DNA from 4 places in the Marinobacterium sp. NO-S09 genome. Region 1 is predicted to be linked to each of the others. Evidence: predicted binding sites of a transcription regulator. Region 1 holds the regulator's gene; each other region holds the start of a gene.
The links. Region 1 encodes sigma-54, which starts transcription at its own class of promoters, with help from an activator protein. Its sites were predicted from a motif close to TGGCACNNNNNTTGCTNT; they were not measured.
Positions count from the first base shown of each region.

Region 2: the regulator sigma-54 is predicted to act here: its motif matches at 5,743-5,760, upstream of O3C79_RS10150 (BON domain-containing protein).
Region 3: the regulator sigma-54 is predicted to act here: its motif matches at 4,326-4,343, upstream of nirB (nitrite reductase large subunit NirB).
Region 4: the regulator sigma-54 is predicted to act here: its motif matches at 5,402-5,419, upstream of O3C79_RS03445 (ammonium transporter).

Region 1 is NZ_CP168954.1:3,807,825-3,815,740, reverse strand. Features, by position in the region: gene mgtE (magnesium transporter) at 1-1,172, opposite strand, end outside; gene O3C79_RS17600 (HPr family phosphocarrier protein) at 1,218-1,487, opposite strand; gene rapZ (RNase adapter RapZ) at 1,495-2,367, opposite strand; gene O3C79_RS17590 (PTS sugar transporter subunit IIA) at 2,370-2,831, opposite strand; gene hpf (ribosome hibernation-promoting factor, HPF/YfiA family) at 2,853-3,143, opposite strand; gene O3C79_RS17580 (RNA polymerase factor sigma-54) at 3,196-4,722, opposite strand; gene lptB (LPS export ABC transporter ATP-binding protein) at 4,770-5,507, opposite strand; gene lptA (lipopolysaccharide transport periplasmic protein LptA) at 5,507-6,013, opposite strand; gene lptC (LPS export ABC transporter periplasmic protein LptC) at 6,003-6,569, opposite strand; gene O3C79_RS17560 (KdsC family phosphatase) at 6,563-7,108, opposite strand; gene O3C79_RS17555 (KpsF/GutQ family sugar-phosphate isomerase) at 7,108-7,916, opposite strand, start outside.
Region 2 is NZ_CP168954.1:2,190,491-2,198,406, forward strand. Features, by position in the region: gene O3C79_RS10110 (F0F1 ATP synthase subunit delta) at 1-598, opposite strand, end outside; gene O3C79_RS10115 (F0F1 ATP synthase subunit C) at 615-890, opposite strand; gene O3C79_RS10120 (F0F1 ATP synthase subunit A) at 883-1,590, opposite strand; gene O3C79_RS10125 (AtpZ/AtpI family protein) at 1,583-1,870, opposite strand; gene O3C79_RS10130 (F0F1 ATP synthase subunit delta/epsilon) at 1,873-2,283, opposite strand; partial or broken gene atpD (F0F1 ATP synthase subunit beta) at 2,280-3,649, opposite strand; gene O3C79_RS10140 (hypothetical protein) at 3,835-4,074, shown strand; gene O3C79_RS10145 (OmpA family protein) at 4,101-5,078, shown strand; gene O3C79_RS10150 (BON domain-containing protein) at 5,154-5,708, opposite strand; gene O3C79_RS10155 (hypothetical protein) at 5,868-6,299, opposite strand; gene O3C79_RS10160 (sigma-54 interaction domain-containing protein) at 6,488-7,825, shown strand; gene O3C79_RS10165 (class I SAM-dependent methyltransferase) at 7,839-7,916, opposite strand, start outside.
Region 3 is NZ_CP168954.1:3,495,602-3,503,517, forward strand. Features, by position in the region: gene O3C79_RS16145 (MFS transporter) at 1-39, shown strand, start outside; gene O3C79_RS16150 (class II histone deacetylase) at 32-1,147, shown strand; gene nirD (nitrite reductase small subunit NirD) at 1,332-1,670, opposite strand; gene nirB (nitrite reductase large subunit NirB) at 1,667-4,183, opposite strand; gene O3C79_RS16165 (nitrate- and nitrite sensing domain-containing protein) at 4,440-5,696, opposite strand; gene cobA (uroporphyrinogen-III C-methyltransferase) at 5,917-6,789, shown strand; gene O3C79_RS16175 (sigma-54 interaction domain-containing protein) at 6,798-7,916, opposite strand, start outside.
Region 4 is NZ_CP168954.1:698,927-706,842, reverse strand. Features, by position in the region: gene O3C79_RS03465 (phosphotransferase enzyme family protein) at 1-926, opposite strand, end outside; gene eat (ethanolamine permease) at 987-2,456, opposite strand; gene O3C79_RS03455 (helix-turn-helix domain-containing protein) at 2,626-3,636, shown strand; gene O3C79_RS03450 (hypothetical protein) at 3,701-3,868, opposite strand; gene O3C79_RS03445 (ammonium transporter) at 3,956-5,293, opposite strand; gene O3C79_RS03440 (DUF1989 domain-containing protein) at 5,680-7,916, opposite strand, start outside.

The sequences.
Region 1 (7,916 bases):
ATAATCACGCCCACCGTCATGTCCTGGAACCAGACCACGGCTACCGCTGCGACCACCAGTGCCCAGAGCAGGCCGTTAAGCAGTCCAACAACCAGTTCTCGATTGAACAGCCAGCCGATATTGGAGCGTTCCACATGCCCCAGGGCCTGGCCGCGAATCACCAGTGTAAGTGTCTGGCTACCGGCTATACCACCCATGGACGCTACAATCGGCATCAGTACGGCGAGAGCAACAACCTTGTCGATGGTCTCTTCAAACAGGCCAATCACGGCGGATGCGATAAAGGCCGTGATCAGGTTGATGCCGAGCCAGACTGCACGCCGGCGGGTGGTTTTCATGATAGGGGCGAAGGTATCCTCGTCTTCGTCCAGACCGGCCATGCTCATAAGGGAGTGGTCGGCATCTTCACGGATAACGTCCACCACGTCATCGATGGTGATACGACCCAGCAATTGGCCCTCTTCGTTGGTGACGGGGGCTGAGATCAGGTCGAGCTGTTCAAACAGGCGGGCAACTTCTTCGTCCGGCATGTCAGCCGGAATGGCGTCCACGTCGGTGTTCATAATCTCACGCACCAATACGTCAGGGTCTGTGGTGAGCAGGCGTGTCAGCGGCAGTACGCCAATGTAAGAGCCTTTACGGCTGACCACGAACAGGGTGTCGGTGGTCTCGGGGATCTCCTTGTGACGGCGCAGGTAGCGCAATACCGTCTCTGCAGTAATATCCGGGCGGATGGTTACCGTATCGGTATTCATCAAGCCGCCGGCGGTATCCTCCGGGAACGAGAGCACCTGCTCGACGCGTTCACGGTTCTCCCGGTCCATGATTTTCAGCAGCTCTTTCATCACCCGTTCGGGCAGCTGCTGCAGAATGTCGGCCATGTCATCGGTTTCCAGCGATTCGGTAATCGCCAGTACTTCCGAGGCTTCCATGCGGCTCAGGATTTCCGCCTGTGCTTCATCGCCCAGATATTGCAGCACCTCACCTTCCAGGTCCTTGTTGAGCAGGTTCCACAGGATCTGGCGCTCGCGCGGTGGCGTTTTTTCCAGCAGGTGTGCCACCTCAACGGGCTTGAGTCCCTTGTTGAGCATGAATCTGAGCTGCTGCAGTTCGCCGACTTCGAGAGCGGCACTGAGGGTTTCCAGGTTGGAAAGCTGATCCTGCTGGCTCATGGCGCTGGTTTCCGGTGCTGAAGGTGAAGAGGTAAAGCGGTTTGTTTATTCGGGTTCGTCGAAGCGGTTATTGATCAGGGATTCGAGTGCACTCAGGGCGTGATGTTCGTCCTGACCCTGGATGCGGAGTTCGATTTCGGTGCCTTTGCTGGCGGCCAGCATCATCACCGACATGATACTTTTGCCATCAATTTCCCGGTCATCACGGGCAATGCGAATATCGGAGTCGAACTGGTTGGCCGTGGTGACGAGTTTAGCCGCTGCACGGGCGTGCAGGCCAAGTTTGTTGATAATCGTCAGGCGTTTTTCAACCATGCTAGCTTCAGTCCGACCCAGGCTGTCTTAGTTCACGGTGCAATATCTGGACATTATCCATAAGCGTGCGGAAATGGCCAGCAAGCTGTTCGCAAACATAGACAGAGCGGTGCTGGCCGCCGGTACAGCCGATACCGATGGTGATATAGCTGCGGTTATTGGCGCGGAAGCGGGGCAGCCATTTTTCCACGAACTGGCGGATATCGGTCACCATTTCAGTGACATCCTCGTATCCGGACAGAAAGTCGATCACTTCCTGGTCGCGCCCTGTGTGGCGGCGCAGCTCGGGCACCCAATAGGGGTTGGGCAGGGAGCGCACATCGAAAGTGAAATCCACATCCAGTGGCACGCCGTGCTTGAAACCGAATGACTCGAACTGCAGCGACAGTTCCTGTTCCGTGCGCCCGGCGACGCGCAGTTTGACTTCATCACGCAGCTCATACAGAGACAGGCGTGTGGTATCGATGCGCAGGTCGGCCTGGGTGGCAATGGGCTCCAGCAGCTCGCGTTCGTTGCGAATGGACTGCTGCAGGCTCTGGTTATTGTCGCTCAGAGGGTGACGGCGGCGTGTGGCATTGTAGCGGCGCAACAAGGTGGCCTCGCCGGCGTCAAGAAACAGGGTTTCGATGCCCAGGTTCGGCAGCTTCTGCAGCTGGGCCATGATCTCGGGGAACTGCTGCAGGTTGCTGGGCTGGTTGCGGGCATCAATGCTGACGGCAATTTTGCTGATTGGCTGGGGATCGGCCAGCATCAGCTTGATCAAGTCAGGCAGCAGCAGGGCAGGCAGGTTGTCGATGCAGTAGAAGCCGACGTCTTCCAGTACCTGAAGTGCCGTACTTTTACCTGATCCCGAGCGACCACTGAGCACAACCAGGCGCATGCTCAATGCTCCTGGCAGAGCTGTTGGACGCGCTCCAGCAGATCATCGGCACTGCCGCAGGCTCGCAGCGAGTCCCGCGTTTCCGAATGGTTGAACAGTTCAGCCAATCCCGCCAGGGTTTGCAGATGTTCTTCGGCGCCTTCTTCCGGGACCAGCAGCAGGCACACCAGATCAACCGGGCGATTATCGATGGCATCGAAATCGATCGGGCTGGTCAGTGTCATCAGCAGTCCAACGGCCTTGTGTACGCCGGCCATACGACAGTGAGGAATGGCGACGCCTTCACCGATACCGGTGCTGCCCAGGCGTTCACGATTGATAAGGCCGCTGAAGATATCTTCAGCGGCCGGGCCATCCAACTGCTCTGCAATGGTTTGGCTGGCGAGTTCGAGAACCCGCTTTTTGCTGACTACATCGACGTGGCAGAGTGTGCGCGATGGGGTCAGCAGTTCTGATAGTTGCATGTGGTTACGTGCTGCTACCGGTTATTTGTGGGATTTCATCTTTTCTTTGTGCTTGATGATCTGACGATCGAGCTTGTCGACCATGCCGTCGATGGCGGCATACATGTCGTCGTGTTCGTTCGCAGCAAAGACTTCACCGCCGGCGAGGTGGATGTTGGCCTCGGATTTCTGGCGCTGTTTCTCTACGCTAAGGGTGACCTGTGCATTGGTGATGTTGTCGAAGTGACGTTCCAGACGATCAAACTTGTTACGTACATAGTCATTCAGGGCATCAGTCAGTTCGACATGGTGGCCAGTGATGTTGATCTGCATAGGTTTTTCTCCTTCTCATAGGGGTGCAGCAGATGCACCGCCTTCACTCTCATTAAACCAGACGCTTGCGCTCATTAGAAGGCGGAATGTGCATTGCCTCCCGATATTTTGCAACGGTACGGCGGGCAACGTTAATGCCCTGTTCCTTGAGTAGCTGTGCGATTTTGTTGTCACTCAGCGGTTTGGCTGTATTTTCATCATTGATCAGCTTCTTGATCAATGCGCGGATGGCGGTAGACGAGGCGGCTCCGCCATCGGAAGTACCCACATGGCTGGAGAAAAAGTACTTTAGCTCGAAGATGCCACGCGGTGTGTGCATGTATTTCTGGGTGGTAACGCGCGAGATGGTGGATTCGTGCATGTCGACCGCTTCGGCGATGTCATGCAGAACCATCGGTTTCATGCCCTCGTCACCTTCTTCAAAGAAGTCGATCTGGCGCGCCACGATCTCCGTGGTGACCTTGAGCAGTGTTTCGTTGCGGCTGGCCAGGCTCTTGAGGAACCAGCGTGCTTCCTGCAGGTGGTTCTTCAGGTAGGTGTTGTCGGCGCTGTTATCGGCGCGGCGCACCAGGTCGGCATACTGGCTGTTGATCTTGAGCTTGGGTGAGGCCTCATTGTTGAGGCTCACGGTCCACTGGCCCTGCTGTTTGCGCACCAGTACATCCGGGATGACATACTGCGCGGCTTCAGGGCTGATGATGCCGCCGGGCTTGGGGTTCAGGCTCTGGATCAGGCTGATGACCTGTTGCAGTTCCGGCTCCTTCAGGCGCATGCGGCGCATCAATGTGCGGTAGTCGTGGCTGCCCAGCAGATTAAGATGGTCGCGCACCAGGCGGATCGCATAGGGGCGCAATGGAGTATCTTCGGGCAGTTGCAGCAGCTGCAGACGCAAGCATTCATTGAGGTCGCGGGCACAGACACCGGTCGGATCAAACTGCTGCAGGCGGTGCAGCACGGCTTCCACTTCATCCAGCTCCGCATCCGCAAAGTCCTCGGGCTGGTGATTCTGGAAATGCTCCAGCAGATCCTCGGTACTGGTGGTGAGGTAGCCATCGGCATCCACCGAGTCAATGATGGCCAGCGCGATCTGGTAATCGGTCTCACTCATGGGGGTGAGGTTGAGCTGCCACAACAGGTGATCCTGCAGGCTGTCTTCCATGGTGTCATTGTCGCCCGGCGACCAGTCGTCATCACGGGGCTGGGACGGTGTGCTCTGGTGCTGGAAGGTGTCATCCCAGCTGCTGTCCGTGGTCAGCTCGGCCGGAATCTGATCATTCCAGTGATCTTCGGGCTGGTCATCACTCCAGTTGTCGTCACTGTCAGCGTTGTCGCTGGTGCTGGCGGTTTCCCGGCTGGACGTGTTGTCCGCTGAGTCGCTGTCCTGACGGTCGCTGTCCGCCTCGGCGGCCTGATGAGTCTCATGCTCCTCTTCGGCTTCCAGCAGGGGGTTGCTGTCCAGCGCCTCCTGAATCTCCTGTTGGAGGTCCAGCGAGGAAAGCTGCAGCAGGCGGATTGCCTGTTGCAACTGAGGGGTCATGGTCAGCTGTTGGCCGATCTTGAGTTGTAAGGATTGTTTCATAAACGACTGCCAATTGAACTGCTAGGAAGACTCCCGGGGGAAAGCCGCTAAAGCGAGAACTGCTCGCCCAGATAGGCACGACGGACTTGTTGATCCGCCAGGATCACCTCCGGGGTACCCTGTGCCAATATGCCTCCTTCACTGACGATATAGGCTTGTTCACAGATATCAAGCGTCTCACGCACGTTGTGGTCTGTGATCAATACACCGATACCGCGTGATTGCAGGTGGCGAATGGTCTGCTTGATGTCACTGACCGATATGGGGTCAACGCCGGCAAAGGGCTCATCCAGCAGAATAAAATCAGGTTCTGTTGCCAGGGCGCGGGCGATCTCTACCCGTCGACGTTCGCCGCCGGAAAGCGACATGCCCAGGCTGTCTTTCAGATGGGTGATATGAAACTCTTCCAGCAGCTCTTCCAGCAGGGCCTTGCGGCGGCTGGCATCGAGCTCGGGTCGGGTTTCCAGTATCGCCATCAGATTATCGCGCACGCTGAGTTTGCGAAACACCGAAGCTTCCTGAGGCAGGTAGCCAATACCGCGTCGCGCACGCTCGTGCATGGGCATGCGGGTGACATCATCCTCGGTGATCATGATCTGGCCCCGGTCAGCCGGGATCAGGCCCACAATCATGTAAAAACAGGTGGTTTTGCCGGCGCCGTTGGGGCCCAGCAGGCCGACTATCTGGCCGCTGTCCACGTGCAGGGAAACGTCACGTACGACTTCGCGACCCTTATAGCTTTTGGCAAGATTGCGGGCTTCCAGACGTTTGGTGGGTGCTGTCATTAATTTGAATCCGTCCGCGGCTGGATGACCATGCGTACACGTTCGCCATTGGCGTCATCACTGCCGAAGGCATTTACCACGGCTTTTTCCATGTTGTAGACGATACGCTCACCGGAAAATGAATCCTGACCCTGATCGACGCGGGCAGATTCGGTGATGGTCACTTCCTGGCGATTAACCTGGTAGTCCATACGCAGGCCGTAGGCGCGAGTAGGGGCGGCATCGGCCTCGGGCTGCTGATGAAATTCGGCCGGTGAGCCGGTCGAGATAATGCGCGAAACACCGTTGCCCTGGCGGTGCAACTCTACGCGCGCGCCCTTGATCAGCATACTGCCCTGCCGAATTTCCACGTTACCGGTGTATACGGTGATACCGGTGCGCTCGTTGATGCTGGCGCGATCAGCGCTGATGTTGATCGGCTGATTATGGTCATCCGGCAGTGCCTGAGCTGCCGCCGGCAGCCAAAGCAGTAGAGCTGCGCAGAGTCCGCGTAGTTTATTGTGCATGGTAAACACCCTTAACATCCGATAGCAGTTCTATCCGCTGTTCCTCAAAATACACATCCATGCCGAGTGCCTCGGTGGTGTCATCTCCGCGTTCTACCCTGACAATCTGTGCCGTATGGGCACGTTCTTCTGCCGGGTATAGGGTCAACTGTTCTGTGCTGAGTTTGACTGTGGCTTCGGACTGGGAATTATCATGAAGCAGTACACCGCCTGCAAGCTCTACCTGCTCATGCGAATCCGGTACCTCGCCTTTATCCGCTCTGAGTCGATAGGGAGTAGTCTCATCCTGCCCCGGTACATTGACCTCGGGGTTGTGTAATCGGGTCAAGCTGAGTTCGGGCAGGTGTTGCATCAGCTCGGTATTGATCTGATGCGCTTCGGAGCCATCTTCCTGCCAGCGCGTAATGCGTGCCTGTTCAATAAAGAAATCGACGTTCTCCTCGGCGCCACCGGAGGGCGCCGGGGTGTTCACGGTCGGACCGCTCCAGCCCAGCCAAAGCAGAGGTGGTGTCAGCAGGGTGGCCACAACGGCCAGACGCCACCGCTGATTCAGCATCCGCGGTACTCCTGATACAAGGCTTCCAGTTTGCCCTGGGCCGCGAGGATCAGCTCACAGAATTCACGGGCAGCGCCTTTGCCCCCCGAAGCCTGGCTGCACCAGTCGGCTTCCTTGCGCACCAGCGGGTGACCATTGGGGACGCAGGCACCAAATGCGGAATGCAGGATGGCCGACAGGTCGGGCAGGTCATCACCGATATAGGCCGTGTCGCTTGCCTGGTGGCCGCTCTGGTCCCAGAGTTCACGCAGAGCGGTGAGCTTGTCCTCTCGGCCCTGGCGCAGGTAGGTGATACCCAGTGCTTCGGCGCGCTGTTCCACCTGGGGCGAGCGGCGGCCAGTTATAATGGCCGTTTCAATGCCGCTACGCTGCAGCATCTTGATGCCCAGCCCGTCCAGGGTGTGAAAGCTTTTCACTTCGCGACCGTCGGCAAGAAAATTCAGGCGACCATCCGTCAGGATGCCATCCACATCGAACACAGCCAGGCGGATATCTTTCAGGGCCTTGCGCTGTTCCGGGGTCAGGGATTCCAGTTGCATCAAATCACCCCCGCCTTGAGCATATCGTGCATGTTGAGTGCGCCGATGGGACGGTCCTGTTCATCGACCACCAGTAGTGCATTGATTTTGCGTTCCTGCATCAGGCTGAGGGCTTCGGCCGCCAGAATGCCGGGCTGCACACGGGTGCCGCCTTCGGTCATGACTTCGGTGATCGGGGTGTTGGTCAGATCGAGTCCCTGGTCCAGAGTGCGGCGCAGGTCACCATCGGTGAAGATGCCGAGCAAAACGCCTTCGGCATCCGTGACAGCTGTCATGCCCAGATGTTTCTGGGTCATCTCCAGCAAGGCTTCACGAATACGGGTATCGGTGGCGACGGCCGGTACTTCACTGCCGGTGTGCATGATGTCTTCCACTTTCAACAGCAAGCGGCGCCCCAGGCTGCCGCCGGGGTGCGAAAAGGCGAAGTCTTCGCTGCTGAAGCCGCGTGCTTCCAGCAGGGCAATGGCCAGGGCGTCGCCCAGGACCAGCTGCGCGGTAGTGCTGGATGTGGGCGCCAGACCCAGCGGGCAGGCTTCACGGTCTACCGGAATATGCAGGCCTACGTCAGCGCTGCGGGCCAGTGTGGAGTTGGGGTTGGCGGTAATACTGATCAGCGGTGCCCCCATGCGCTTTATCAGCGGCAGGATGGTGACAACTTCTGAGGTTTCGCCGGAGTTGGACAGGGCCAGCACGACATCGTCGCCGGTAAACATGCCCAGGTCACCATGGCTGGCTTCACCGGGGTGAACGAAAAAGGCCGGTGTGCCCGTGCTTGCCAGGGTGGCGGCAATCTTGTTGCCGATGTGGC
Region 2 (7,916 bases), 1.6 Mb from region 1:
GCAGCGCTTTTTCAATGTTCCCATGTTGCGTCGGTGCAAGTTCGAAGGCCGTGGTGATGCTCGGGAGTAGATCCTGTTCTGCCACCTGTTGGCGCATATCCATCAATTGTTCTTCGGGGAGCTTGGGCAGCCCGTTGAGTAACAGCCCGATCAGCCGGGCTTCGAGGTTGGCATCGGCACAGTTGGAAAGAATCCGGCCGGCAAAGCGGGCGCCCTGTTGCAGGGCCTGGCGCTCCAGCTGGTGACTCTGCGTCTGACGATGGCGTTGCTGTAGTACCTCGTCGCGCTGCCGAGCTTGCTCCAGTTGCTGCTGCATGGCCTGCTCCTTGCGTCTTCGCTCCTGGGTCAGTTCCTGCTGAAGCTGCTCACGGGCCTGCTGGTGCTCCTGCTCCCAGGCATGAAGCCGATTATCGAGTTGTGCCTGTTGCGCTTTAACCTGTTGCTCGCGCTTGGCGGCTTCGGCCAGGCGGTCGGACACCTCTTGCTGGCGTCGGGCAATCACGGACTGCAGCGGCCTGTACAGAAAGTGCGCCAGCAGCCAGACCAGCACTGCGAAGTTGAGCATCTCCAGCACAAAGGTGGACCAGTTCAGTTCCATGGCAGCCTCAACGCGGTCAGGATGCGGTTGGTAGCAGGTATTCGAGCAGCGGATTACGGAACAGAATAATCAGCACCACAACCAGCACGTAGATTGCGAGTGATTCAATCATGGCCAACCCAATAAAGAGGGTCCGCATGATCGATTTTTCGGCTTCAGGCTGGCGGGCCAGGGCGTCGAGTGCGCTGCTGATGGCGCGCCCCATGGCCAGGGCGGGTGCCAATACGCCGATGCCGATGGCCAGGGCGGTAAAAACAGTCGAGGCAATCGTGAACCAGGTAATGTCATTCACGGGCGTTTTCCTTCTGCTGTGATTGTTGGCGTAACTGTTGGGTTTGCATGCCGCCGGCCACATAGATCAGGGCCAGCATGCCGAATATATAGGCCTGTACCAGTGCTTCGATGATGTGCAGCATCAGTAAGGGAATGGGCGCCAGAAAACCGGCGACGATCAGAATCAGAAGCGCCGCCATCTCCAGGCTCATGATGTTGCCAAACAGGCGCACGGCCAGAGCAATCGTGCGGGAAATTTCGCTGATGATATGAAACGGTAGCAGGAAAGGGGTAGGACTCAGGTAGTGCCGCAGATATTGCTTCAGTCCCTGGTCGCGGATGCCATACCAGTGCACCGACAGGAATACGATAATCGCCAGTGCCGAGGTGACGGACAGATCGCGTGTGGGCGAGTGCAAGCCTGGGATCAGGCCGACCAGGTTGGCGACCACCAGAAAAATCCATAGGGTGGCGATAAACGGGAACAGCAGCTGCACATGGTTGGGCGCGACGGCATGAATGGCGTCCTCGATGGCGATGCAGACGCCTTCGGCCAGTGTCTGTACCCGACCTGGTGCTGCCTGCTGAAGGTTGCGACTGAGCCAGTAGCTGCCACCCACCATAAATACCAGTATGCCCCAGGTGGTCAACACCGTATTGCTTATCTCTACAGGACCCAGCCGGAATACCACCTGAGCAAACATCTCACCGTCACTCATCCTCGCTACCCTTGATGGTCAGATAGATGTTGAAGCCGCCGCACACCAGTCCAAGCAGGATCAGGCTGAGCGTCCAACGGGTCGAGTAGCCACTGAACAGGCTATCCAGCCAGCGGCCAAGGTAGGCACCGGCTACAACGGGGATGACGAATACCAGTCCCAGCCGGCCGATGAAAAAGGTTTGTGCCAGCAGCGTCGGGCGTTCGCGCTCGGCCTTCTTGATCCGGCGGGCCTGTTGTTCGACCTGCTTGCGCAGTCGGTTGTCATCTCGGCTGGCCATTTTCAGTTGACCTCCGAGTGTTTGCGGCCCAATTCCCAAAGGCGGCGAAGGATCTGCTCTTCCATATGGTGGACGCTGTCTTTCAGTGAGCGCATGCGCTCTTCTTCGGCAACCAGTTGCTCCTGTAAACGTGAGGAAATACGGTCGTAATCGCTGTCAATCAGGAAACGTCTGGTACAAATTTGCAGGCGGTTATCAGCAAAGTAGAGCAGTGCCCCAGGCACTGCCAGGTATTGCCAGGGGGCGTCGCCGCTGCGAAAACGGGCCAGGCCGAAAACGAGTGAGGTCATCAGGCGTTGGTGTTGTGCCAGGATACCGAAACTGCCGGAGCGGTCTTCACCAATAAAGGAAGTGACATCTGGCACCTGATACTGTTGCTCGGTGGCCAATATCTGCAGGTTGAAACTATTCATCGCATCCCCTCCTGCATACTGCCGCGCATGTAGCACTGTCGCTCGGGGACTTCGTCATACTGGCCCAGCAGGAAGGCTTCGCAGTCAGCAAGTGTGGTTTTGAGCGGGACGCTGACGCCAGCCACGCCGGTATGAGACGCGGTGACACGGAACGGCTGGGTCAGGTAGCGTTGCAGTTTGCGTGCTCGCTGCACGGTGCGCTGGTCTGTAACCGATAACTCTTCCAGCCCCAACATGGCGATGATGTCTTCCAGTTCATGGTAGCGGGCCAGGTGTTCGCGCACGCCTTCGGCGACAGCGTAGTGGTGGTCACCCAGAGTATGGCGATCCATCAGGCGGCTGGTCGATTGAAGTGGTTCTACCGCCGGATAAATTCCTTTGCCTGCCTGGGCGCGGGACAGTACCATGGTGGAGTCCAGATGGCTGAGGATAGCGTTTACCGCCGGGTCGCTCATGTCATCTGCTGGCACGTACACGGCCTGTACCGAGGTAATAGCGCCGTCACGTGTGGACAGAATACGGTCCTGGAGTTCGGCTACTTCGGTTATCAGGGTTGGCTGGTAGCCGACGGTGGCAGGCATGCGACCCAACAGGCTGGAAATTTCGCTGCCGGCCTGGACGAAACGGAAGATGTTGTCCATCACGAACAATACCTCCTTGCTTAACGTATCGCGCAGATATTCGGCATACGTCAACGCCGCCAGGCCTATGCGAAAGCGTACGCCGGGGGACTCGTCCATCTGGCCGAACATCATCAGGGTGCGGTCCATCACGCCAGCGGCCTGCATTTCATGCCAGAGCTCATGAGCCTCACGGATACGTTCGCCGACTCCGGCAAACACCGAAGCGCCCTTGTGCAAGGTAGCCACAGCGTGCATGAACTCCATCACCAGTACCGTTTTGCCGACCCCGGCACCGCCGAAAAGGCCGGTCTTGCCGCCGCGAATAAAAGGACAGAGCAGGTCGATCACCTTGATGCCTGTTTCCAGCAGGTTACCGCTGCCGACAGCATCAAACAGTGAAGAGGGAGGGGTGTGAATATTGCGCCACTGGTCGGTGTTAAGCGGGGGATTGTCATCAAGCGGTTCACCGAAGATATTAAGCAGCCGGCCCAGGCAGTCAGGGGTTACCGGTACATGGAGGGGGCGCCGGTGTCATGGACTGGCAGGCCGCGATGCAGGCCCGCGGTTCGGTGCAGTGTGATGGCGCGAACATGCTGTTGATCCAGGTGCTGGTGTACTTCAAACAGGTAGGCGTCATGATCAAAACGGGCGTAAAGCGCTTGTCGCAAGGGCGGCAGACGATCGCATCGGATTACCACTACCGGGCCGTGAACCTCGGCAATGGTGCCGATGGGGCTGTCCATGTCGGTCGCGGAAGGCAGGGGCGGCAAGTTGTCCGGCATTGCATGCATTTTGTTTGATCTCCGAATGTAAATTCAGCATAGATCAAGTTCTCTTTGCTGCGAGACGAGCCGCTTTAACGGAATGACGAAGTGCCCGGGGGGCTGATCTGTATCAGCTGGCCTTTGGCACAGGTTAGCCTGAAAATTTGTTCGACCTGATCGACTACCCGTTGTATAAGAATGGACTGCTTGAGCTGTTCGGTTTTGGTATCGCAGGGATCGATTACGAAGCTGTGGTGAATCCATCGGCTACTTACGACCTTCATCAGGCTATCAGATACACACTTCCACAGCCCTTTATTAAAGCTCCAGCGGCCCTTGCCGCATGGGGCTTTTTTACAGCCATTCGGCTGACTCCAGACCGGCAAGTGTCTGGCCCCCACTAATGAACATGAAGTAAGGATCCGCTACGATGTTCAAAACGTTCTTGCCCTGTACCTTGTCAGCGCTGATGGCGCTTCCCGCCGTTGCCGCCAATGATGTACGGGGTTCTGAAGACCACCCCTTGCTGTCCCGCTTTCCTGATACCTATATCAAGAGTTACTACGCCAGCGAGTATGATGAATTCCTCGTCGCGACCGGTCCCCGTACTGATGGCGAACTTCCGCCTGTGCTTCGCCTGGAAGGTAAGGTAACCACGCTTGGTTATGAAGCAAACGATACTAAATATTCAGCACTACAGGTTTTTCGTAATTACGAGAAAGCCTTCGCCAAGGCTGGCTTTACGCCGATCTTCACCTGTCGCAATGATGACGAGTGTGGTGGCAAGTTTGTAAACAAGCTCTACTGGTACGGCAATACAGCACGCCGTGGGCGTGACAAGGGCCTGGATGCGCCCAACCTGCACGGTAACCGTTATCAGTACTTTTATTGGTCTGGCAAAGCCAATGTTCAGGGCAAAGACACCTACGCCACCCTTGTGGTTGCTCAGTACAGTGGCGGCCGCTTCCCGACCAAAGCCGTCCTGGATATCGGCGAGATCGAATCTCTGGATGATGACCGCATCAGCATCGATCTGGATGGCATGAGCAAGGCGCTGGCTGAAACCGGTAAGGTTGAGCTGGACGGTGTGCTGTTTGATACCGCCAAGGCCAGCCTTAAAGCAGAATCGGCTGATGTCGTGGCTACGATTGCTGAATATCTGGCGAAACATGAAGCACAATCGTTTTATGTGGTTGGCCATACGGATAGCCAGGGTGCCTTCGATTTCAATATGAAGTTGAGCCAGGACCGTGCCGATACTGTGGTGTCCACGCTGGTGCAGCAACACGGAATTGCAGCTGGGCGTCTTAAACCGGTCGGAGTTGGCCCTGTTAGCCCGGTGATGAGTAACGCTACCGATGGCGGTCGTTCCGAGAATCGACGTGTTGAGTTGGTATTGGCGGATTAGAATCAAAAGCAGGGCCGCTGGTGGGCGGCCCTGCAATGTATGCTGAAGGAGTGTATTGGGTACGCAGTACCTCTATTAACTCTGAATAACTTCCAGGTTGTTCACGACGCGTTTTACGTCATCGGTCTTGCGAGCGATGGCTTCGGCCAAATCACTTTCAGCCGCACTGGCTACCTGGCCATTCAATGTAACAACACCTTCTTTGGTGTCGATGTTGATATCAACGGCGCTCACTTCAGATTCGAACATGTAACGGGACTTGAGTACTGTGGTCACCTTGGCGTCCGTCATGGAGCCGACCAGTGAATTATCACTGTTGCTCTTGTCATTGATGACGCTGAGTTCATTTTCAACCATTTTGACGCCATCAATCCCTTCCACCAACTCTTCAGCCAGTTCCTTGTCGATTTCGCTGGCGACCTTACCGCTGAGAATAACCGTGCCCTGGTTCACATCGGTGTTGATATCGAATGAATTGAGACTGGTGTTCATGAGCAGCACCGTTTCAGCTTTGCCGTCGAGCCAGGCATCGTGGCTCTGATCTTTCCAGTCATTGGCCAGCGCCTGGTTTGCACCCAGCAGCGCACCTGAAAGAGAAATGGCAGTCAGTGTCTTGGCTAGCGTCTTCATGAATATCTCCTTTTCACTGTAGTCACTCAGCTATATAGCGAATAGCGTGCCAATTTTTAACTTATTGAAATTGCTGTATTTTATTTATTTTGGCAACGGTTGTTGAAAGGTGAGAATGAATTTTTTACCGGATGTGATGAAATAAATACCCTCACCTGTTTAGGGGTTATCGATGACTACCCCAATCTGATGTTCAGACAGTAAAAGTGCCGAGAGGACAGTCGATAGGGCAAGACGCAGTTCAGGGGTCTGAATATGTTCAAGGTGCTGCTTACCTTCTTTCACTAGCCAATTATGGTGGGTTTTAAAGGCGTCCAGATCAAAAAACTGTTGGCTGAGTGCAGTCGCCGATCCAGACGTTGCAATGCTTCTGGCGGTGACGCTGACGTGAACAGAACAGGTAATGCGCGTCTTGATACTGGAAAACAGAAACACTGCCAGTGAATGGTGATATTGGCCCAATGCCTTGAGTTGATGACGTTCATCCAGATAGAGGGTCTGCTGGCTGATGTAGTCCAGTCGCAGGCACTGATTCAACAAGGTATCAGCAAAGGTCAGTAACCGGGTTTCTTCACGGTGTCGGCAAGCCATAGCGATTCATCTTTACCGGGTTTACAAGAGTGTTCCTGATTCATATTCAATTCACGTACCAATCCGTAACCTGCTGACAAAAGGCATAAATCAGTATTATTCAAAGGCTGTAGACGGTATTTTTTATAAGCCGTCAGAAAATTTTACAGGGTGCTTTCAAGCTGCCTGTAACAGGACAGGGAGTATTGATGACAAAGCCCCGCGCGTTCATACATGTAGAATCGGAATCTCAGTGTCGTGTTTTTAACGACTGTAAGGTACTAACCGGTTTTGACATTATCCAGAGTGAGGGTGATTGGGCTGAGGAGCTTGATGCTCTGGCGCCGGCACTGGCCATTATTGAAAGTGAAACAATCACCGAGCGCGAATCAGAGTCTCTGGTTCAATCGGGGATACTGACGACTGCGGAATTTATTTTTATTTCATCTGGGGCGCCGAACCCTTTATTGGATGAGCTGGTCAAAAAATCTGCTGCGGTGCATCTAAGAACACCGGTAGACCCCGAGTTCCTGCAGGACTTTTGCCGTGACCTGCTGCAAGACCTTGAATCCGAGACCGATGATACTCCGGCGGTGAGCAGCAGCTCACTGGATCAGTTCGGCTTACTGGTGGGCTCGTCAAATGTGATGAAGCACCTCTATCGAACGCTTCGACGTGTAGCCCGATCAACCGCCAGTGTGCTGGTTGAGGGTGAAAGTGGAGTCGGCAAGGAGCTGGTTGCCAATACGGTTCACCTTGCCAGCAGGCGGGCTGATTCGCCGTTCGTAGCCATCAACTGTGGTGCCTTGAGCCCCGAACTTATCGACAGTGAGCTTTTCGGTCATATCAAGGGTGCGTTTACCGGTGCCGTACGTGATCATCAGGGTGTCTTTGAGCAAGCACAGGGCGGCACCCTTTTTCTCGATGAAGTGACAGAAATGCCGCTGGAGCATCAGGTCAAGCTGCTGAGGGTACTGGAAACCGGAGAGTACAGGCCCGTGGGCAGTCAGCGGCTGTTACGTGCTGATGTACGTATTCTGGCGGCAACCAACAGAAATCCGCAGCAAGCGATCACGGAAGGCCATCTGCGAGAAGACCTGTATTTTCGTCTCGCGCACTTTCCCATCATTGTTCCGCCCTTGCGTGAGCGGGAAGGGGACATACTGGGATTGGCAGAACACTTTCTCGCTTATCGAAATGCCGCAGAAGGGGGGCAGCTGGGGTTCTCCGAGTCTGCGAAAGAGTCCATGCAGGCCCATAGTTGGCCTGGTAATGTGCGTGAACTAAAACATGTTATTGAGCGTGCGGCGATCTTGGCAGACGAGCTGATTACTGAAGAGCATCTGGTGCTTGAGAACCCTCCGCCGAACTTTGAAGAGCGCCTGGGGGTGCCGACCGGGACGTCATTGGAAGAGATAGAGCGTGAAGCTATCACCCAGACCCTCACTGAGAATGAAGGCAATAAAACCCAGACGGCTCAGCAGTTGGGCATCAGTGTGAAGACGCTCTATAACAAACTTGACAAATACGAGGCACTGGATTCATAACCTTTCCAGGTAATCAGCCTGGTATACGCGCGGTGACTTCAACCACACGAATAGCTCCGCTTTCAAGGTTGTGTACCAGGTTCTTGCCCAT
Region 3 (7,916 bases), 310 kb from region 1:
AAAACCGAACAAACCCTTGGAGAACCTGAACATGTCTAACACAGCCTTTCTGTTTGATGAGCACTGCTTCTGGCACTCAGCCGGCAGCCATGTGGAAATTCTGCCCGTCGGTGGCTGGATTCAGCCGCCTTCTGCAGCGGGTCATGCCGAATCACCGGAAACCAAGCGGCGCCTGAAAAACCTGCTGGATGTGTCCGGCCTGAGCCAGTCGCTGCAGGTCTCCAGTGCGCCCGCAGCTACTCAGGAGGATCTGCTGCGCGTCCATCCCCAGACTTACCTGGAACGATTCAAGGCACTGAGCGACAACGGCGGCGGCCCTTTTGGTGACAACGCCCCTGTTGGCCCCGGCACCTTCGAAATCGCCCTCAAGTCCGCGGGACTGGTCTGTGCTGCCGTCGAAAAAGTGATGCGAGGCGAAGCCGATAACGCTTATGCCCTGTCCCGCCCGCCGGGCCATCACTGCCTGCCGGATCAGGCCATGGGCTTCTGCTTTCTGGCCAATATCCCGGTGGCCATTGAGCGCGCCAAGGCGATGTTCAACCTGGAGCGTGTTGCTGTCATCGACTGGGATGTCCACCACGGCAACGGCACTCAGGCGGTCTACTATGATCGCCCGGATGTGCTGAGTATCTCCATCCACCAGGAAGGTTGTTTCCCACCAGGCTATTCGGGTGCCGAAGACCGCGGTGAAGGGGCTGGCGAAGGCTGTAACCTGAACATTCCTTTGCTGCCGGGTAGCGGACATGCAGCGTACATGCATGCCTTTGACGAACTGGTCGCACCGGCCTTGCGCCAGTACAAACCTCAGCTGATCATAGTGGCCTGTGGCTACGACGCCAACGGTATTGACCCACTTGCACGTATGCTGGCCCACAGCGACACCTTCCGCCAGATGACTGAAAAGACCAAAGCCCTGGCCGAGGAGTTGTGTGATGGACGCCTGGTGCTGGCCCACGAAGGCGGCTACTCCGAAGGCTATGTTCCCTTCTGTGGCCTGGCGGCCATTGAAGCCCTCTCCGGGGTTCATACAGAAGTGGAAGACCCGCTGCTGGACTTCATCAAGCTGCAGCAGCCCAAGGGTGCTCAACCCGAGTTGCAATTCAGCTTGCTGGAGGAACAGGCACAATCCTTAGGCTTTAAAGACTGAAGATAACGCACCTCCCACCGGTTTCTTTCCCCGGCCGGGTGGGAGGTGCAGCCACAGTGACACTGATCGTTTTCAGTACCACTGACGTCCTGAATCAAGCGACCAAAGAGGTCTTTAAGCGGAGTCTGCTCTATTGGCTGTTTGGGGTGCATGGGGGCCACTCCTGTTTTAAAGGTCTTAAACTTCAGCTCAAACCCACCTCGACACGCTCGCCATTGAAGCGCACCGGCCAGGTGGGCAAGACAACCTCCGGCTGTTCAAGGCACACGCCATCACGGAGACGGAAGTGCTGCTTGTATAAAGGCGCGGCCACCGACCATTCACCTGAGGCCTCACACAACAGCCCCCAGGCCAGAACTTCGGCCTGTGAGAAGGGGTCTTTGTGTGCCATCGCAAACAGCTGCGGGGACTCAGGGTCCGGCCAATACAGGGCGGCTGCCGTATTTGCCAGTTTCACCGCCACACCGGAGCCCGGTACCAGGTCCTCACGCGCGCAGATATCCTGCCATTTGATAGTGCTCATGATGCTTCCTCCACAGCCAGTTCACGGGCCGGTATCAGCTGACCTCTTTCCACCACCTGCACGATGCGGGCGCGGCCCGGTTCATCGGAATTCACAAAGCTGCGGAAGCGCTTGCGCTTATTGGGGTCTTCCACCGCTTCTTTCCATTCACAGCGGTAGCTATCGACCACGTGCTGCATGCGTGCTTCCAGCTCCGCGGCCAACCCCAGGCTGTCGTCGATCACCACCTTGCGCAGGTAATCCAGACCACCGTCCAGATTTTCCATCCACACCGAGGTGCGCTGCAGACGATCAGCCGTGTAGACGTAGAACATCAGGATACGGTCGATGTAACGCACCAGGGTTTCGTCATCCAGATCGGTAGCGAAGAGATCGGCGTGACGGGGCTTCATACCGCCGTTACCACAGACATAGAGGTTCCAGCCATTTTCGGTTGCGATAACACCGATATCCTTGCTTTGTGCTTCGGCGCATTCACGGGTACAGCCGGATACGGCCATTTTGACCTTGTGCGGCGTACGCAAGCCCTTGTAACGGTTCTCGATATCGATGGCAGTACCGACGCTGTCCTTCACCCCGAAACGGCACCAGGTACTGCCGACACAGGACTTCACCGTGCGCAGTGATTTGCCGTAGGCATGACCGGTCTCGAAACCGGCAGCGATCAATTCTTCCCAAATCAGCGGCAGTTCATCCAGAGTGGCACCGAAAAGATCGATCCGCTGGCCACCGGTCACTTTGGTGTAAAGCTTGTACTTATCGCCGACCTCACCCAGCGTAATCAGCATTTTGGGTGTGATCTCACCGCCGGGGATACGCGGCACCACGGAGTAGGTGCCATCCTTCTGCATATTGGCCATGAAGGTATCGTTGGTGTCCTGCAGAGGCACCAGCTCAGGGGTGTGTACATGTTCGTTCCAGCAGCTGGCCAGCATGGACGCTACCGCCGGTTTACAAATTTCACAGCCACCGCCGTTGCCATGTTTATGCAGCAGCTCGGTGAAGCTTTTGATTTGCTCGACCCGGATCAGGTGAAACAGCTCCTGGCGGGTGTGGCTGAAGTGAGCACAGAGAGAATGGTCGACCTGGACGCCGCGCTTTTCCAGCTCTGCATCCAGTACCGTTTTCAGCATGGCGGCACAGCCACCACAACCGGTCGCTGCCTTGGTGCTGGCCTTGAGGTCGGCGACAGAGACGGCACCATCGTTCATGGATTCACAGATATCGCCCTTGCTCACGTTGTGACAGGAGCAAATGGTGGCCGTCATCGGCAACTCAGCACTGCCGGCCGCAGGCAGGCCTCCTTCGGAGGCTGGCAGGATCAACCCTTCCGGCTGCTCCGGCAGCGGCATATCATTGAGTGCCAACTGCAGTAGCGGGTCGTAATACTGATTATCGCCGATCAGAATAGCGCCCAGCAGGCGCTTACCGTCTCCAGATACCACCAGGCGGCGATACACACCGGTGCGTTCATCGGTATAACGGTAACTCTGACAGCCTGGTGTATGGCCGTGCGCATCACCAATTGAGCCTACATCCACGCCCAAAAGCTTAAGTTTGGTGGACATGTCGGCGCCCTGGAAATGCACCCTGCCATCACCTGACAGGTGCGATACGGCGGCACGGGCCATGGTGTAACCAGGCGCGACCAGGCCGAAGTGGCGTCCGTTCCAGACAGCGCACTCACCAATGGCATAGATATCCGGGTTGCTGGTTCGGCAGTACTGATCCACATCGATGCCGCCCCGTTCACCCAATGTCAGACCGGCCCCCCGCCCCAGCGCATCCTGAGGGCGAATACCGGCGGAAAATACAATCAGGTCGGTTTCCAGCTCGGTCTCATTGGCGAAGCACATTTTCATGCGTGCCGCATCGCCGGCGATAATCTGCTGAGTTGCGGTGTCCGTGTGAACGCTGACACCCAGGGATTCGATCTTGCTGCGCAGCATGGCGCCCGCTTCGTCATCCAGCTGTACCGGCATCAAGCGTGGTGCAAACTCGACCACGTGTACATCCAGCCCCAGGCTCTTGAGTGCGTTCGCCGCTTCCAGACCCAGCAGGCCACCGCCAATAACAACGCCGGTCTTCATATCCTTGGCGCTGGCCTGAATCGCATCCAGATCATCCAGTGTGCGGTACACCAGGCAATGGGCCTGGTCACCACCGGGGATGGGCGGAATAAAGGGATAGGAGCCGGTGGCCAAGACCAGTTTGTCATAGGCGTACTCACCCTGATCGGTGGTCACCGTGCGTGCATCGGGGTCAATTGAGGTAACCGCTTCATCCAGATGCAGATCGATAGCCGACTGCTGATAAAAATCCGCATCGCCCAGGCGCAGGTGCTCGGCGTCCTTCTCGAAGTATTCCGACAGATGAACCCGGTCGTAGGCGGAGTGGCGTTCAGCCCCGAACACGGTCAGTTGATAGTCAGCAGAAGCTTCATTCGCCAGCCACTGTTCCACAAAATGATGGCCGACCATACCGTTGCCAATCACGATCAAGCGCTGTTTCATTGTTTGCCTCCCGGGAAGCTTGAAGCAAAAAAAAAGCGCCCACTTTCTCAATCGCTACGGGCGGTGCGATTGGAAAGTGGACGCCATTGTCCAATAAAGAGCAGATACCCGAGGGCACCTGGTTATTTTTCTTGTGATGTACTTAGCAGGTGTTGTGCCAACTTTTCATGTCGCGCATTCTCTGCGCTGTATCCGAGTTTATCCTCAGATCGCGCACCACTGAGGTGCAAAAAACCGAACATTGCCACTTTTCAGGTCAGCCTTTCAGCTTTTCAGCCGCCGCTACCACACGGGCAGCCACATCAATCAGGCGACAATTTCCCTCCATGGCAGCACGACGCAAACTGGCAAAGGCTTCCTCCTCAGTCATCTTCTGATACTGCATCATCAGCCCCTTGGCTCGCTCAACAAGCTTGCGCTCGGTGAGTGCCGAACGCGCTTCTTCCAGCTGATCGCTCACCTGCTGCAGGTGGTCTGCCTGCTCCTGCAGCAAGTCATACAAAGCACGCACCGAGCCGGCAGCCGGTACCTGCTCACTGTCGGAAGATGCATCCAGCAGTAGGGAAAATGCCGATACGGGTTCAGCCGGTGGTTCGGCTTCCAGGCGACTGCGGTTGTCCTGTAACGCCTTGCGTGCTTTTTCCAACCGCTCGCCGGCCATGGCCTGCAGGTCTGCCGACAGCTGCTCCTCCAGCTCTCGCATGCCGTCAATACGTGCCGTCGCCACCGCAAACCAGGTCTCACTGACCCCATGCGGCACTGCTGTCCCCTCTCCCAAGGCGTCTATCACCTTGCGCATCCGCACCAGCTCGGCTTTGGCCGGTGCCTGTTCCAGCTGCTCCCAGAACCAGACTTCTTCAGGCTCGGCAAAGCGAACAAATACGTCCAGGCAGCGCTGCTGCGACTCCCGCAGATGCTGCAGTCGCGCCAGTATTTCGGTATCAAAGGCTTCAGCAGCAAAACCGACACAGCCCCAGGCCCGCTCCTGCCCGGTATGTTCTTTGGCCTGCAGGAAGTGAAACAGGGCCACCAATGCCCGGGAGATCTCGGCATCCGCGGCAATATCAGCAATTTCGAACAGGACCGACAGCAACTCGGCAATAAGACCCGACCAGGCTTCTGTGGCCTGTGCCGTCGTCAGGTTTCCCTGCTCAATGCTGTTGCGCAGCTCCGCCAGATCCTTGAGCTGCAGCAGCACATGGGCGATACGGTGATAGAGCCGGGCACTACTCCAGAGTTGATCCTGCCCCGACTGCACCCGTTGCAGATAGTCACAGAAATGATCACTGGCAGTATTCGTGCGGCCGTTCTGCTGTTTAAGCTCCTCGGCAAATTCCTGTCCTGCCGAAGCCAGAAAGACATTGGAGATCCCGCGCTCGCGCTGGAGTTCATGTACCAGCTCACACACCGCCGCCACCAGATGACAGCTGTGCACCAGCTGCCCCAGCGCACGTGCTTCACTGCCTCGGGCGGCCAGCAGGAAGTGTTCGGTTAACTGTTCAGGCGTCGACATGGCTACTCCGGTATCAAACATTTTCAGCAGTTTTAGCCGGATCAATGCAAGGCCTGTTCCAGCCAGAACGAAAAACCGGCATTAATCTTGCTTTGTTTCTAGTGACGGCTTTCATGGTCTGAAGGTTGTCTGCATAGCTCTTAAAATGAGGCATTGGCGCCTGCACTTCCATCGCTCAGCGGTACGGAGGCAGGCGCTTTTTTTATGGGGAATCGCAACCATGATGACACTGACACTCAGCTTTCTGCGCACGGCGCTGCCTGCTTTCAACTTCAATCCAAGCCGATGGAAACCCAGAGGCGAAAACACAGCGCGGCTTCCGGAGAAACAGGGACAGGTTAATCTGGTGGGTGCAGGGCCCGGGGACCCGGACCTGATCACACGCAAAGGCTGGAAAGCACTGCTGCAGGCGGATGTCGTCGTATACGACGCTCTGGTCAGCGATGCACTCATGGCAGAGATTCCGGCTCAGGTTCAGCGCCTTTATGTCGGCAAACGCAAGGGCGCACATTCAGCCAGTCAGGCCGAGATCTGCCAACTGCTGGTTGAACTGGCGCAGCAGGGCAAACGGGTTGTGCGCCTGAAAGGCGGTGATCCACTGGTATTCGGCCGCCTCACCGAAGAGATGGATGCACTTAGACAGCACTGCATTCCCTTCACGCTTGTCCCTGGTATAACGGCTGCCGCCGGTTGCGCTGCCAGCTGCAAAATGCCGCTGACCGAACGAGAGAAGGCTCCACGCCTGCGCCTGATCACCGCACACAGCTGCGATGACCGCCCCATCGACTGGGCTGACCTTGCACGCACGGATGAAACACTGGTGTTTTACATGGGCCTGAGTATGGCGAGCACCATCTCAACCGAGCTCCAATGCCACGGATTACCCGCAGACTGGCCGGTGCTCCTTGTGGAGCGCGGCACCCATGAAGACCAGCGGACTTTGCGCACGGAGCTGGGCTCCATGACCCGCATGATTCAGGACAACAATCTGCAGACGCCAACCCTCATACTGGTGGGGCGTGTCGTCGAGCACTATGACGCTAATCTGGGGGCAGAACAGCTGCTGGAAAGCCTGATGGAAGAGCAGCGCTGATGGCGAAACTAAAGCTTGTTATAGAGTGCCGCACGGGACAGCCCCAAACGTTTGGCCGCCTCGGTACGGTTGCCATCACAGAGCTGCAGCGTCTCCTGAATAATACGCGCCTCCTCGATTTTCAAACGCTGCTTGAGCGTCAGGCCCGTTTCTGGCGGTTCAGCGTCCTGAGATTGAGCTGAATGGGTATCCGTTGCGCCTGTTTTGGGCTGCGTCTGAATCATCGGCAGCAGCTGGGCCGCATCGATATGGCTGAGGGTTTCATTGAGAATGCAGGCACGCTCCAGCACGTTGTAGAGCTCGCGTACATTGCCTGGCCAGCGATAGGTCTTGAGCAGGCGAACGGCCTCATCGGTCAGGGATTTGGGCAGGATACCCAAGCGACTGCAACAGTCATCCAGAATACGTTCGCCCAGAGCATCCACATCATCCAGACGCTCACGCAGAGCCGGCAAGCGGATCGGCATCGCATTGAGGCGGTAATAAAGGTCAGGCCTGAAACTGCCATCCGCAACCATCTGCTCCAGATTGCGACTGGTTGCCGCCACGATGCGGACCTGGGTGGTTTGCACCTGATTGGAGCCCACCCGCTCGAACTCCCGCTCCTGCAACACACGCAACAGTTTGGACTGCAGGGCCAGCGGCATATCGCCCACCTCATCCAGAAACAGAGTGCCATCGCCCGCCACTTCAATCTTGCCGGGACGCCCCTCTTTTTTGGCACCGGTAAACGCGCCCGAGGCAACACCAAAAAACTCGGACTCCATCAGGGTTTCAGGAATGGCCGCCACATTGACCGATACAAAGGGTTTATCGGCACGGTCCGACAGACCATGCAAGGAATGGGCAAACAGCTCCTTGCCGGTACCGGTTTCACCGGTCAGCAATACGGTGATATCGAAACGGGCTGCCTGACGGATCTGCTGTTTAACCAGTCGTATGGCTTCACTCTGACCAGCGATCTGTGACAGCTTGTAGCGTGCACTGCGCCCCTCACGGTAGCGCAAGGCTTCACGCACCTCGCGCTGCATCTGGTTGTAGCGCTCCAGCAAGGGTTTCATGCCGGAGGTCGGGCTGTCCGTAGCGACAAAGCCGAAAGCCCCTTCCACGCCTCCCTGTTCGTTATG
Region 4 (7,916 bases), 1.0 Mb from region 1:
ATCAACTCTTGCGCCGCTTCACTGTCCGCATGAGAAGCCAGCCAGGCCGTCAGCATGATGCGTCGGATCATGACGAAGGTTTCCAGCAAGGCTTCATCTTCGTCGGTAAACTCGGCTACGGAGCGGTACCCGTTCACCCAGGCTTCTCGCAGCTGGGGGATGATCGGATCAAGCTCGTAAAAGCTGATTGCCGCTGCGAAATCATAGGCATACCAGCAGAAACCACTGTCATCAAAATCGATAATCGACATTCGATCACCATCCACCAGCAGATTGGCCAGGCGCAGGTCTGCGTGCACCAGCCCGTAGCGATCATCGCCCAGTCCGTAGGCCTCGATTTCGCGCTCGATATGGCTGATGGCCTGATTGATAACCGCTTCATCGTCTGCGCTGAGACCCGGTGCATCTCGCCAGTCACCCCAGAGGCCATCCGGTGCGATCATGGTGTCCAGCGTCCAGCGCTTGCGCATAAACCAGTCCGGCGGCTGCCAGTCACGGCTGTGCTGGTGCAGGGTAGCGGTCACCGCTCCCAGCTTTTCAAACCAGTTGGGCAAGCTCTGGCCCACATCCGGCTCGGCACCGCTGACATGTTCGAAGCCCACCACAAAAAACTCGCGCCCATCCGCCTTGATACTCACCACTGACGTGCCATCGGTGGTTTGAATCGGGGCCGGTGTTTCAACCTGCCCTGAAGTGCGCAGATCAGAGATCCACGCCAGCTCGGATTCAATCTCCTGCTGCTCGTGATAGTCCGGGCGGTGCACGCGGATGATTATTTTCCGATCCGTATGACAATCATGCGAAATGAAGGTGGCATTTTCCGACGTGGTCAGCAGGTCGACACGCGCGTCGGTGGGCATGCGCCAGTAGTCCAGACACTGCCCCAGTTCCACCTTGAGAGTATTCACCAGTGTATCGGTATACATCTGATCATCTCCTGTCAGTTCTCATTTCAGGACCCGCACCCTTGAGTGCGGGCAACCGGTTCAGGCGCGCGGGGTTTCGGCCTGCAGCGATACAGTCGGTTCTTCGGTGCTGGTGTTCGCCTCAGCATCCATCTCATCCAGATCGTGTTCAGCATCCAGAATCAGCGCCAGTTCCTCATCGGCCGACTTGGCCACCAGGTGACGCTTGCCGTAGGCGAAGAAGTAGATGGCACCGATCACGAACAGGATCAGGGTGTAGTTGAAGGCACGGGGATCGAATGCGTAGACACCAGTCATGGCGACCAAAGACAGTACCAGCGCGATGGACGAGGTCAGGATGCCGCCCGGTGTTTTGTAAGGACGTTTCAGTTCCGGACGACGCAGACGCAGCAGGATGTGGCTCAATGACATCAGGGCATAGGAGATGGTGGCACCTACGACCGCCATGCCCAGCATGAGATCACCTTCACCGGTCAGCGAAGCGGCAAAGCCGAATACGCCCGGTACGATCAGCGCCCAGGTCGGCGCCTTGCGTTTGCTGGTCAGGGACAGGAACTTCGGCAGATAACCGGCACGCGACAGGGCGAACACCAGACGGCTGTAGCCATAGATAACCGAGAAGAAAGAGGCGATCAGACCGGCCAGACCCAGTACGTTAATCGCGGTAGCCAGCTGGCCGCTACCCGTTGCCTTGAGCGCATCTACCAGCGGCACGCCACTGGCACTGATCACATCGGCACCGGCCGCACCGGCCAGCAGGAACATCACCAGCGCAGCGGTGAACAGCAGGAAAATCATCGCGCCGATGATGCCCTTGGGTACATCACGCGCCGGGTTACGGGCTTCTTCAGCCGCCAGGGGAACACCTTCAACCGCCAGGAACAGCCACATGGCAAATGGCAGTGCCGCCCAGACGCCATACCAGCCAAAGGGCAGAATCTCACTGGCTCCCGCCGCCTCGGTCGGGGCTATGTTGAACAGGTTGGCAGTGTCGAAATCGCCGATCAGGGCCACCGCAGTGGCCAGAATGGCAACCACTGCCAGGCCGCTGATGATCATCATGGTTTTCAGCGCTTCACCCACACCGGCCAGATGAATACCGATGAAAATGGCGTAGAACACGGCATAGACCAGCGGGCCGTTAATCCCCAGCAGTTCTTCCACCGCCGCACCGATGAAGATCACGATAGCCGCCGGGGCCAGCGCATATTCAATCAGGACCGCCAGGCCGGTCAGGTAGCCGCCTGTAGTCCCCATGGTCTGACGGGCAAAGCTGTAACCGCCACCCGCCGCAGGGATGGCCGCTGACATTTCAGCCAGTGACAGCACCAGCGCGAAGTACATGGTGGCCATCAGCGCTGCGGCGATAGCGAAACCACCCCAGCCTGCTTCCGCCAAACCAAAGTTCCAGCCGGCGAAGTCGCCGGAGATCACATAGGACACCCCAAGGCCTGCCAACAGGACCCAGCCTGCCGTGCCTTTCTTGAGCTGGCGCTTGGCCAGATAGTCCTGATCGATTGTATTTGCCATGAGCATTCTCCAGATCGATAACCAACGTGTTCGTTTCTCGTATGCCCATTCCCTTTCGCTGCCTCCCAACGAAAGGGAATGGAAATTGCTAGCTCATTCAGACTAACGAGACCGTGCAAACGGCGGTTATCGAAAATTGGCAAACGTGTTTCGAAGCGAGAGTGAAGCAATGCTGCAGACTTGGCAGAACAGCAAAACGGCGTCCATACTGGATCGAAAAAATAAAAACGAGGCCAAGGTGCACCAAAAACAACAACAGGCACCACATCGGTGCGTGTCCGTTTCGGACGATATCAATGAGCAGGCCTTCAACCTGACCGACTGGGATCAGGAATATAACCAGTACAGCGCAGGGCGCTTTGAAGGCCGTGTTGACGAGTGTCAGTTTGCAGGCGTTCAGCTGATCAACGAATACACCAACCAGAGCCTGCACCAGCACTGTCTGGTCTGGCCGGAGTCCTTCTGGATCGGCATCCCTGACAAGCGGGAAGAATTCCGCATCAATGGTCAGGCGATCGAACAGCATGATCTGCTCTGGCGCCACGGCAATACTCCATTCGAGCTGGTCACACCGGCCGACTGCAATATCCTCAGTATTGTGGTGCAGCGCGAGGAACTGTTCGGGCTGGCCGAGCGTCAGGGCATCGAGCTGAACCTGGATGCCAGTAACAGCAATCCACGCCTGCACGGCAGTGCTCAACAGTTGGAAAACCTCACCTTGCTGGTTACTCGGATTCTGACCGCAGGTTCGGATATGGACACCGGCATTCACAAGGATCTGCTGGTGCAACAGCTGCTGCAGCTGCTGGGTAACGCAGAGATTAACGAAAGCGTGATTCCGAGCTACCGGCACCGTATGGCCGTGGTTGACCGTGTCAGAGACTACCTTCGCAACGCAGGCGACCTTCCCGTCACTATTACCTCGCTCTGTGAGCTGGCCTGTGTCAGCCGTCGAACCCTGCAATACAGTTTTGAAAGCATTCTGGGCATCAGCCCGGTGCAGTTCCTGCGCGCCACTCGCCTGAATCGAGTCAGGCGCCAACTGTTGTCCTGCCACGACATCTCCATTGCGGATGCCGCTGCCAGCCAGGGCTTTTACCACCTAAGCCAATTTGCTACGGACTACAAGCGGCTGTTTGGCGAACGACCTTCCGACACTCTCAAACGTCTGCCTCACTGACGCCCCCAAACACTTACGCTTCAAACACCAAAGAGCCGGCAAACTGCCGGCTCTTTGGATCCTGTTACTGATGCTTATCGAAGGATTCCTTCTCATGCTTCATGATGCTGGCATTGAGAAAGAGATAGATCCCCACTGCAGCTGCCAGGCTGATGGCAATACCCATTGGGCTGTCTGAGAAGGTGAAGTACGCGGCTACGTTTTCCCAGCTGGTGATTGGACTTGAAAACATGCTGTGCTCCTCGGTGCCTTGGGCACCTGTCTTAAGGTATCGAACATGAAGGTGGCGCCACCTCGGCAGCGCCACTTCGTTTCAGAATCAGACCAGTTGTTTTTCCTGACCCGGTTCCAGAGTGTTTTCCACAATTGCCTGTGCCGGCAGTGATTCCGGGTAGGGTTTAGCCGGAATTTCGACCAGGTCCAGACCCAGCGCTTCCACATGCGGCGGTACGCGCAGTGCGTTCAGTTTCTTCAGTACGTAGGAGATACCCCAGCCCGGAATGAAGCCGGTCAGGGCCATAACGATGGCACCGATCAGCTGTCCGCTGAGGGTGATGTCAGGCAGGTCACCCACGTTCGGGTAAGCCGATGCAAAGACACCTACCATGATCACGCCGTAGACGCCGCAGAAACCGTGTACGGCAACCGCACCTACAGCATCGTCGACACCCATTTTCTCGATCATGCGACCGACGATCGGCATCAATGCACCACCACTGGCGGCGATGACGAAGGTCAGGCCCGGGTAGTACAGATCCAGACCCGCTGCCACGGTGATGATGCCGGCCAGGCCACCGGACATGGTCCAGAAAGGCTCACGGGAGGTCAGGTAGGCACCCACAACACCACCGGCGAAGCCCATCAGGGTATTGAAGCCGAAGGCGGACAGGTTGGTCGGGTTACCGTAGATGGTGGTCCAGCCGGTTTCACCACCATTGAAGATAATGCAGCCACCGAGGAAACCGAAGAAGCCGACAATGATCATCATCAGGCCGATCAGGGCCATTGGCAGGCTGTGCGGCGGAATGTACATGGCCACACCGTCCTTGAACTTGCCGACACGTGCGCCCAGGTTCATCAATACGCCCAGCGCGAAGAAACCTGCTACAGCATGCACAACACCTGATGCACCCACATCGTGGTAGCCTAATTCGGTCAGCAGCCAGCCGTCCGGGTGCCAGCCCCAGGCGCCTGCCAGAATCCATACAGCAGAACCCAGGATTGCAGCCAGAATCAGGAAGGCGCTCAAACGGATACGTTCAATTACGGCACCGGACAGGATCGAGCCGGTGGTCGCACCAAACAGTGCGAAAGCGGCAAAGAAGATACCGGTACCCATATCCTGCACATCCGGTCCCATGCTAAGGCTCCAGGGCAGTGCAGCAGAAGCGTCAATCGGAATCAGGCCATTCGGGAAGGCGTTATAGATCCACCAACCGAAGAAGTAGAAAGTCGGGATAATCACCGACAGGGTCAGGATGTTTTTCATCCCGGAAGTAAGCGCGTTCTTGACGCGCGAGGCGCCAATTTCGTAAGCAAGAAATCCGGCGTGGATCATGAACATGATGGCGGTACACCACCAGTAGAACACTTCCACATTCATTGCCTGGTGCATCTCGAATGTCGCCTTGAGCGACTCCACGGTTTCCACAGTCATAGGCTTGTCCTCATCTGCGCGGAAATGCTCCGCTTTTTATTATGCTGCATCGCAGCATTTAAGCCCGAGCATCCTTGCCCTTCAGTGATATTTATTTCCTGATAAGAAAAAGCAAAGCCTATGCCAATGCCTGTTTATAACCCACTATTTATCCAGATAAAAATCATAATTTATTGTTTTTATTGAACTATTTTTAGATTAAAAAATATACAATCGCGTTTTGATTAAACCCTGTGACCTTGTGAATAATTGATCGTGCTTTATGTAGGGGCTTTTTTGTGCGCATGCGTGCTTTTACGGTGCATAACGGTGACTCCCGGGCATAAAAAAAGCGCCCTGAAAAGGCGCTTTTTTAGTTGAGAACGGACGGTTTTTGGGCCGACGGATCAGCTTCTCACTTTGATCCGTTCGGGGTCATGAAACGGCAGTGCCTGAACAACGGCTGGCAAGCGTTTCTGCAAACCATCCAGCTGCCCGACTTCCAGCTCCGCTCCGGGGGCTGACCAGTCAGGTTGCACCCGGCACAGCGCAATCATTTTACCCATCAGTGGCGAGGGTGTTGCGCTGGTAATTTGCCCCACCGGCATACGCCCGTCGTAGACAATGTCTCCATGATGCACAGGCTCATTGCCTTCCAGCACAAGACCAACCAGTTTGTGCCGACTTTCCGGTGCCTGCCGCTGCAGAGCCGTCCGCCCGCTGAAATCCTCTTCCTTGGTTTTCATCGGCACGGTAAAGCCGATACCGGCTTCATAGGGGTTGGTCTGGTTACAGAATTCATGGTCTGCAAAGATCAGCCCCGCTTCGATACGCAGCATATCCAGCGCATCAAAGCCCAAAGGTGCCAGGCCATAATCCTGACCAGCCTCCCAGATCCTGTCCCAGAGCTCAATGCCGTCATCCGGGTGACACCAGACTTCAAAGCCCAACTCGCCGGTATAACCGGTCCGCGACACCATCAGTGGAATCCCTTCCGGCCCACCCAAGCGGCCAACCGTGAAATGGAACCACTTCAGCTCGCTGACGGGGGTCCGTGTTTCCGGCTGCCAGATCAGCTGTGTCAGCAGCTCCCGGCTATTCGGCCCCTGCACAGCGAGGTTATGCAATTGATCCGTGGATTCACGAATACTGACCTGGTCGCCTCGCTGGGCAGCCAACTCCCGCAGCCAGGTACCACTCCAGGGATCACCGCACACCCAGCGGAATGCCTGCTCACTGATACGGAACAGGGTGCCGTCATCCACCATACCGCCGGTTTCAAAGCAGGCCGCGGAGTAGACAATCTCACCCACCGCCAGACGGCGGACGTTGCGGGTCAGAGCATATTGCAGCAGCGCTTCGGCATCCGGCCCCACGACCTCAAATTTGCGCAGCGGCGACAGATCCATCACCGCGACCTTCTCGCGACAGGCCAGATACTCGGCCCGCGCGCCCCAGCCTTCAAACTCGGTGGGTACCCAGTAGCCACGGTATTCAGCGAAGTGGCGCGTCAATTTTGACGTGCGGCTGTGGAAAGCGGTTTGCAGGGTCATACGCGGCAACTCCTCGGGCACCACACGATGGGCAATGGCGCGCTCAAACTGGTTTTCCGCGCCATACACGCGGACATGAATATCGGTGGGGGTCCAGCCGTTGGCCGGGTCGATGTCGTCCGGACAGGCTGACGAGGCACAGATCAAATCGCGGTTGGCCCGCAGCAATACATAATCACCGGGACGGGACCAGGGCTCATCCATGCCGACCGTGCCACAGGGCTCGATCAGTGTGTTGAAGAAGAAATTAATGGCAGGCCAGCCGGCACGCGGCTTAACGCCATAGTCTTTCAGGGCCCGGTTGAAATTATCCGTGCAGCTGACGTGGCCGAAGTAGCCTTCGTCTTCATAGTATTTCGGCGTGCAGGCCAGCAGAAAGCTGTCATGGCGGCCCACAGTGTCCTGCACCAGTTCCAGCATCGGCTGCAGGCGGCTGTCGGCAAAACGGGAATAGAGCCCCGGCTGGGGCAGTGCCTGACCGGCCAGAGTACGCGTCGCCACTGCATCCAGCGTCACCTCTTCACCCTGCTCCAGGGCCGCCTCATCAAAGGCGATAAAATCGGAGCACTGTTTGCCGGCCACATCGATAATCTGGATCCACTCACCTGCCTTGACCCGGTACACGCGCGCACTGCTGTGTGGAATATGCAGGTCCTGAACCGGCTGCGCGAGCGGCTCAGGCAGTTCCGGCGTGCGCTCCGGCAGATAGTGAATGCTGATATCCAGCTCCGACACAGTCAGCTGCTCATCCGGGCGCATATCCAGACCCGGCGCGATCAAAACCAGACTGACCGGGCCACTACGTTCACTGGCTGTAATCACACAGGGCAACTCATCCGGCGCAAGGTGCATGGCAGCCGAGAGCTGATGCGGATCGACGCTGAATCCTTTGAGCTGCTGTAACAGACGCTGGGCGGAGGGTCTGCCAGCCTCAAGCTGTGCTTGAGTCACTGTCGCTCCCGCCTGATATCCATTCAGCTCCAGCGCATCAACGGCCGACTGCCCCTTGGCATCAAACGCCAGTATTTCGCAGCACTGGCCGGCGTCAGCCCCTTGAATGCAGACCTCTTCCCCCGGCATCAACACCAGCT